DNA from 2 places in the Mesorhizobium sp. B3-1-8 genome. Region 1 is predicted to be linked to the other one. Evidence: predicted binding sites of a transcription regulator. Region 1 holds the regulator's gene; the other holds the start of a gene.
What was found. Region 1 encodes LexA, which represses DNA repair genes until DNA is damaged. Its sites were predicted from a motif close to TGTTCNNNNTGTGTTCNG; they were not measured.

Region 1 (3,414 bases):
GTCTTGACCGCGAAGCGGGCTTCTCGCCAGACGCCGGTCCGCAAGATGTCTTCGAGCACTTCGACGGCATTCCAGACATCCCTGTAGCCGACATAGAGCGGGGTAAAACCGAAGCGCATGGTCGACGGCGCCCGAAAATCACCGATCACGCCGCGTTCGATCAGGGCCCGCATGATCTGGTAGCCATGCTGGTGAATGAAGGAAATCTGGCTGCCGCGTTTGGCGCCGTCGCGGGTGCTTTCCAGCGTAAGATCGTAACCGCCGCACCGTGCTTCGACGAGTTCGATGAACAGATCGGCCAGCGCAATGCTCTTCCTCCGCACCGTCGCCAGGTCAACGCCGTTCCAGATGTCGAGCGCGCCTTTCAGCGTCCGCATCGACAGGACCGGCTGCGTGCCGCACAGAAATCGGCGGATGCCGGTGCCTGGCGCATAGGCTTGCTCGAAGGCGAATGGCCGTGCATGGCTCCACCACCCGCTGAGCGGCTGCCGCACATCGGCAAGATGCCGCTCGGCCGCATAGATGAAGGCAGGAGAACCTGGCCCGCCATTGAGATATTTATAGGTGCAGCCGACGGCGAAATCGGCGCTTGCCCTGTCAAGTTCTACCGGCATGGCGCCCGCGCTGTGGCAGAGATCCCAGACGATCAGCGCACCGGCGTCATGCGCCATGCGCGTAAGCGCCGCCATGTCGCGCAACTCGCCGGATTTGTAATTGACGTGGTTGACCAACACCACCGCCACGCGTTCGTCGATCAGTTCCTCGATGATCGGCGCGTCCACGCCAGCCAGGTGCAGGACAGTGTTCTTTCCGGTCAAGGCCACCCCTTCGGCCATATAGATATCGGTCGGAAAACTGTCGCCCTCGGCAACGATCACGGTTCGGTCCGGCCGCATCGCCATCGCCGCGTGCAGCACTTTGTAGATGTTGATCGACGTGGTGTCGCAGACCACGGTCTGGCCCGGCGCCGCGCCGATCAGGCGCCCGAGCCGGTCGCCCAGCTCGACCGGCATGTCGAACCATCCGTCCTTGTTCCAAGCACGAATGAGGTCATGCGCCCACTCCTCGGCAGCTGCCCTGCGCAACTCGTCGAATGCGGCGTGCGAGGCCGCTCCCAACGAATTCCCGTCGAGGTAGATCACCCCCTCCGGCAGGACGAAGCGATCGCGCAGGGCGCGCAGCGGATCCGCTGCATCCATCGCCTCGATCTCGGCGAGATCAGGAATTCCCCCCATCATGCTGCCGCCTCCATTTCGGCATGGCGCCTCTCACGATTGGCCAAGGGCGGTTGTCTCACCACCGTCCGTGCCACGGCAAGAACCTTCTGCGCTATGTTAGCTGGTCCATAGACGGCGAAGACCATGGATCGGAATCATTGCCGAAGTTGGCATTTTGGGTCCGTTTCGTTCACGGTGAGGCACGTTCGCGCAAGAGCCGAAGCGATCCCGCCCGCGCCTTTGTGATGGCGTTGGACCGCGCTTCAGCTTAAGGAGGGCTGCATAATCGAGCGGAATCAATGATACCGCTGACCTGACTCGGCCAGGTATCCCTTGGATGCAACATTGTTTCCGAAGCCTCAACAAATTCACTAAACTTTAAACGGTTGCGGAACACAACTGGAACAGATAGTGTTTGTTCTGGGTTTGTTTTTCTGATTCCGGTTTCAGAACCCAAGGGGGCCGCCATGCTGACGCGCAAACAACATGAACTGCTGATGTTCATCCATGAACGCCTCAAGGAGAGCGGGATTCCGCCGTCTTTCGACGAGATGAAGGAAGCGCTCGACCTCGCCTCCAAATCGGGCATCCATCGGCTGATCACGGCGCTGGAAGAACGCGGCTTCATTCGCCGGCTGCCGAACCGAGCGCGCGCGCTTGAAGTGCTGCGGCTGCCCGACTCGATCGCGCCTGGCCTGAATGCCGCGAGAAAGTTTTCGCCGAGCGTCATCCAGGGCGGCCAGGGCAATCTTGGCCGCCAGGTCAAGCCGGCGGCGCCCTCGCGCACGCCGACACCCAGCAATGACGACGACGCTGTTTCGGCCGTGTCCATTCCGGTGATGGGCCGCATCGCCGCCGGCGTGCCGATAGACGCCATCCAGCACCAGACGCATTCGATCTCGGTGCCGCCGGACATGATCATGGGCGGCGAGCATTATGCGCTGGAGGTCAAGGGCGACTCGATGATCGAGGCCGGTATCTTCGACGGCGATACGGTCATAATCCGCAACGCCAATACGGCAAGTCCGGGCGAGATCGTGGTGGCGCTGGTCGACGACGAGGAAGCGACCCTGAAGCGGTTTCGTCGCAAGGGTGCCTCGATCGCGCTCGAGGCCGCCAACCCGGCGTACGAGACCCGTATCTTCGGACCGGACCGGGTCAAGGTTCAGGGTAAGCTCGTCGGACTCATCCGCCGTTACTGAGCAGAACCGCGCGGCGGTCTTCGCCGGAACTGTGTGCCATCTATTCTGTAGGCTGCGGCGCGACCGCCGGCTTTTCCGGTCGTTGATAGGGCGGCAGCCCCCTCGCCTCACGCGCGTATTTCCGCTGCTCGTGCCAGGGTCGGTACGGTTCTTCGACCGCGTAGCGAACGGTTGGCCGCGCGGTTGCCGATTGCGGATCAAAGAAGATGGCGGCGCTGCCGTCGCGTGCCAGCTGCCGCTTGGTGACGACGAGCACGCGCGGATCGCGGCATGGATTGTAGGCCGTGGCGTCGTCGATGACGATGAGGTCGGCGAAACCGCAAGCAGGCCGGGCGCTGGCGCGGTTCTCGGCGAGCGCGACGATGGCACCGGAAGGATGCCGGCCGATGCAGAGGTCGCCGATGCAGTAGAAGGGCGAGCCGGGCGGCAGGTCGACGGGATCGGCGATGTCGAGGGCGTCTTTAGCGAACGTCTCCGGCGGTACGATTTCCTCGGCTTTCAGCGCCCGTTTCCAGTTGTCGGTGGTGAAGTCGTTGGAGCGCGCGCGGTTGATGGCAAGCTCACCGCCGCCGATCGGCATCGCCACCAGATGCGCGTCCTCCGAGATAAGCACGTCCGGAGTACGGACATGCGGAATGGCCAGCAGCGCGGCGAGCGCGAAGGGTAAGGCAGCGAGCCTCAGCCAGGTGGTGGCCATCGTCGCGATGACCAGCGCGACCGTCGCCAGCAGCACCGACTGGATCGAGATCAGCCCGACGGCGTCGACCGGTGAGCGCTCGGATATCCACGCCGAAATGGCGATCATCGCCGTCAGGCCCTTGCCCATCACATAAAGGAATGGGCCGTCGAAGCCGAAGGGCATGGCCAGGGCGCTCAACACGGCAAACGGCATGACGACCAGTGAGACGATCGGCATGACCGCCAGATTGGCCAGCAGGCTGAGCGGCGACACCCGCTGGAAGTGCCAGATCGCAAACAACAATGTCGCGCTGCCC
Region 2 (3,414 bases), on a different contig from region 1:
GAAGTCTTCCACCGCATCTCCTATGACAAGATCGGCACTTCGACGATCCAGAGCCGAGCGACCGGCGGCGTCGTCAACGCCACCTTCGTCTTCGTGCTGCCGGGCTCGCCCGGCGCCTGCAAGGACGCCTGGGACGGCATCATCAAGGCGCAGCTCGACTACCGGCACATGCCCTGCAACTTCGTCGAGATCATGCCGCGGCTGGACGAGCATCTCAGGCGCGGCGGCAAGACTGGTGCATAACTAAAGGCAAAGCATCCCGACCGACATCCGGTTTGCAGGTGGAGTGGCGCTCTCGCCTACGAGCAGCCATTCCGAAGCCGCGACCGGCAAAGTACCTTGTGCTGCGAACAAGGGACAATCTGCCATGACCGTTCACAGCGGCGGATGCCATTGCGGCAACATCCGCCTGAGCTTCTCCACCGCGCTCGATCCGGCCGGACTGGAAATTCGCGCCTGCCAGTGCTCGTTCTGCACCCGGCATGGCTCGCGCGCGGCCGCCGATCCGAACGGACGCCTGAGCATCTCAGTCGAAGACAAGGCACGGCTGCAGGTCTACCGCTTCGGCCTGCGCACCGCCGACTATCTCGTCTGCCGCGAGTGCGGCGTCTATGTCGCGGCAATCGCCGGCGAGGGTGACGATGCGAGAGCGATCGTCATCGTCAACGCGCTTGACGATCGCGAGTTGTTCTCCCGCCAGCCGGTCGCCGTTCGGTTCGATGCCGAAACGCGCGAGCAGCGTGTCGCCAGGCGCCGCGGCGCTTGGATGCCGGTTGAGATCAAGGGGATTTGACTGGGCAGGCCCCGCGCTGCCCTATCCTTGTGGGAGAAGGCGGAGCTTGCGTCATTTCGGCGGAGCCACCCAGATTTCGGCGTTCAGCCTTCTGGCGGCAAGGCCGCGCGCCAGGGCCTCGGCGCCGCGCGCGCTCTTTGCCAGGGCCGAGGCCTGACGCTTGCTGATGACAAGACCCTCGGCCAGCGCGCGGTTGCCCGAAAAGACGCGGGCCAGGAAAGGCGCGCGGTCGGCCCGGGCACGTGAAAATCGCGCCGGCATGGTTTGCTTCGCCGCGTGCGCCACCACCTCGTCGATCCATCCGTCGGCAAGCCGCGCGCCGGGTTCCAGAAAAAGCAGCCAATCGCCCTTGGCCTGGCCGATACCGGCGCCGATCCCGCCGGTCACATAATGGCAGCCGGCATGTTCGGCCACCCGATGCGTCTGGTCGGTCGAGCCCTGATCGCAGACGATCACGTCGCGCACCACGCCCTCGACCGCGCCGCCGACCAGCGAGGCGAGCGTGCGAGCAAGACCCTCTTCGTCGTTGCGGGTTTCGATGAGAACGCTGAGCATCCTTAGCCGAATAGCGGAAAGCCGCGACTTGCGCCAGTTACGGCTTTTCGCCGAAAAAGTTCTTGCTTTGTTCTCTTCGGTAAAATAGGAATAGTTTCATGAACAGAGCGATTCGACAGCCTGCCGACAGTCCCTGGGAGAGGGCGAAAATGGAACAGATCGTGCGTGCCGACATTGCTGCTTTCGGAGCAGGAAGGGCCGAGATGGCCAATGCGATGATCGAACAGACCGGCATGCGCGTGCGGCCCGACCGCAATCGCGGCCGTTCGGCCGGCATCAACCCGTCGGGCCGGTTCGAGCCGGTCAGCCGGCATGTGTTCGACGACGGCTGGAACTCGCTGGAGGAACTGCCGCCGTTCAAGACGGAAGTGCAGGTCGAGAAGCCGCGCACGATCATCACCCGCAACGAATCGCCGGACATCTCCTTCGACCGTTCGATCAATCCCTATCGCGGCTGCGAGCATGGCTGCGTCTACTGCTTCGCTAGGCCGACGCATGCCTTCATGGGCCTGTCGCCGGGGCTCGATTTCGAATCGAAGCTTTTCGCCAAGCCGGATGCCGCGCGCATGCTGGACAGGGAATTGTCGAAACCGGGCTACCAGCCGCGCACGATCGCCATCGGCACCAACACCGATCCCTACCAGCCGATCGAGAAGCAATACCGCATCATGCGCGAGATCCTGGAAGTGCTGGAGGCGCGCGGCCATCCGGTCGGCATCGTCACCAAGTCGGCGCTGGTGACGCGCGACATCGACATCCTGTCGCGCATGGCCGAGCGCGGCCTTGCCAAGGTGGCGCTGTCGGTGACGACGCTTGACCGCATGCTGGCGAGAACCATGGAGCCCCGCGCGTCGACGCCGACGAAACGGCTGGAGGCGATCAGGCAGCTTTCGGATGCCGGCATTCCGGCATCGGTGATGGTGGCGCCGATCGTTCCGGGCCTCAACGATCCGGAGATGGAACGCATCCTCGATTCGGCCAGGGCCGCCGGTGCAAGGGAGGCGGGATACGTCATCCTGCGCCTGCCGCTTGAAGTGGCGCCGATCTTCAAGGATTGGCTGCTGCGCTACTATCCCGACCGCTACCGGCATGTGATGTCGCTGATCCGCTCGATGCGCGACGGCAAGGACTACGATTCCGAATGGGGCAAGCGCATGAAGGGCGCCGGTCCCTATGCCTGGCAGATCGGCCGGCGTTTCGAGATCGCCGCCAAGCGGCTCGGCCTCAATGTCGAGCGGCGGCAGCTTCGCACCGACCAATTCGTCGCAGGTTCGGGCGCCGGCGAACAGCTGATGCTGCTTTAACCTCAGCGCCGGCCATGACGGGCCGGCGCTAAGCAATTCCAGGCAAAGCGATTTTCCGTCTGGAATTGTCATCCTTTTCAAGAATCCCGTCCGGCCACTGTCCCCGGCCGTGAGACGGTGCCTTCCCGGTCCGACGCCCCATCCGACCCGGAAGGACTTGCGGAGAATCGGAGCCGATGCGAACCTCACCGCACCATGGCTCGCGCGCGTTCCGATTCTCCGCTTCTCTTTGAAATGGTCGAGAAGCCCGACTTCTCGATCGAGACGAAGGCGATGGCCGACGGGCTGTGGCCAGTCGCCGGCATGGACGAGGCAGGGCGCGGTCCGCTCGCCGGACCGGTGGTGGCAGCTGCGGTGGTGCTCAACCCCGCCAATATCCCGGAAGGCCTCGACGATTCCAAACGCCTCACCCATTTGCAGCGCGAGGCGCTGTTCCTCAAGATTCTGGGATCGGCGCTCAGCGTCTCGATGGCCTCGATCAGCGCCGAAGGCATCGACAACAGCAACATCCTGAAAGCCAGCCTCGAAGCGATGCGCCGCGCCGCCGCCGGCCTGTCGTTGCAGCCGAAGCTCGCTTTGGCCGACGGCCGCGACATTCCGCCAGGTCTCGCCTGCGAAGGCCGGGCGCTCATCAAGGGCGACCAGCGCTCGCAATCGATCGCCGCAGCCTCGATCGTCGCCAAGGTGATACGCGACCGCATGATGTGCGGCTGCGGCGGACACCACGAACATTACGGCTTCGAGGTGCATATGGGCTACGCG

Region 2: the regulator LexA is predicted to act here: its motif matches at 1,406-1,423, upstream of FJ424_RS30860 (PA0069 family radical SAM protein).

What each region holds. Positions count from the first base shown of each region.
Region 1 is NZ_VFTK01000007.1:54,156-57,569, forward strand. Features, by position in the region: gene kynU (kynureninase) at 1-1,235, opposite strand, end outside; gene lexA (transcriptional repressor LexA) at 1,685-2,419, shown strand; gene FJ424_RS08560 (ComEC/Rec2 family competence protein) at 2,460-3,414, opposite strand, start outside.
Region 2 is NZ_VFTK01000052.1:14,919-18,332, forward strand. Features, by position in the region: gene moaB (molybdenum cofactor biosynthesis protein B) at 1-243, shown strand, start outside; gene FJ424_RS30850 (aldehyde-activating protein) at 368-793, shown strand; gene FJ424_RS30855 (glycosyltransferase) at 845-1,348, opposite strand; gene FJ424_RS30860 (PA0069 family radical SAM protein) at 1,498-2,652, shown strand; gene FJ424_RS30865 (ribonuclease HII) at 2,848-3,414, shown strand, end outside.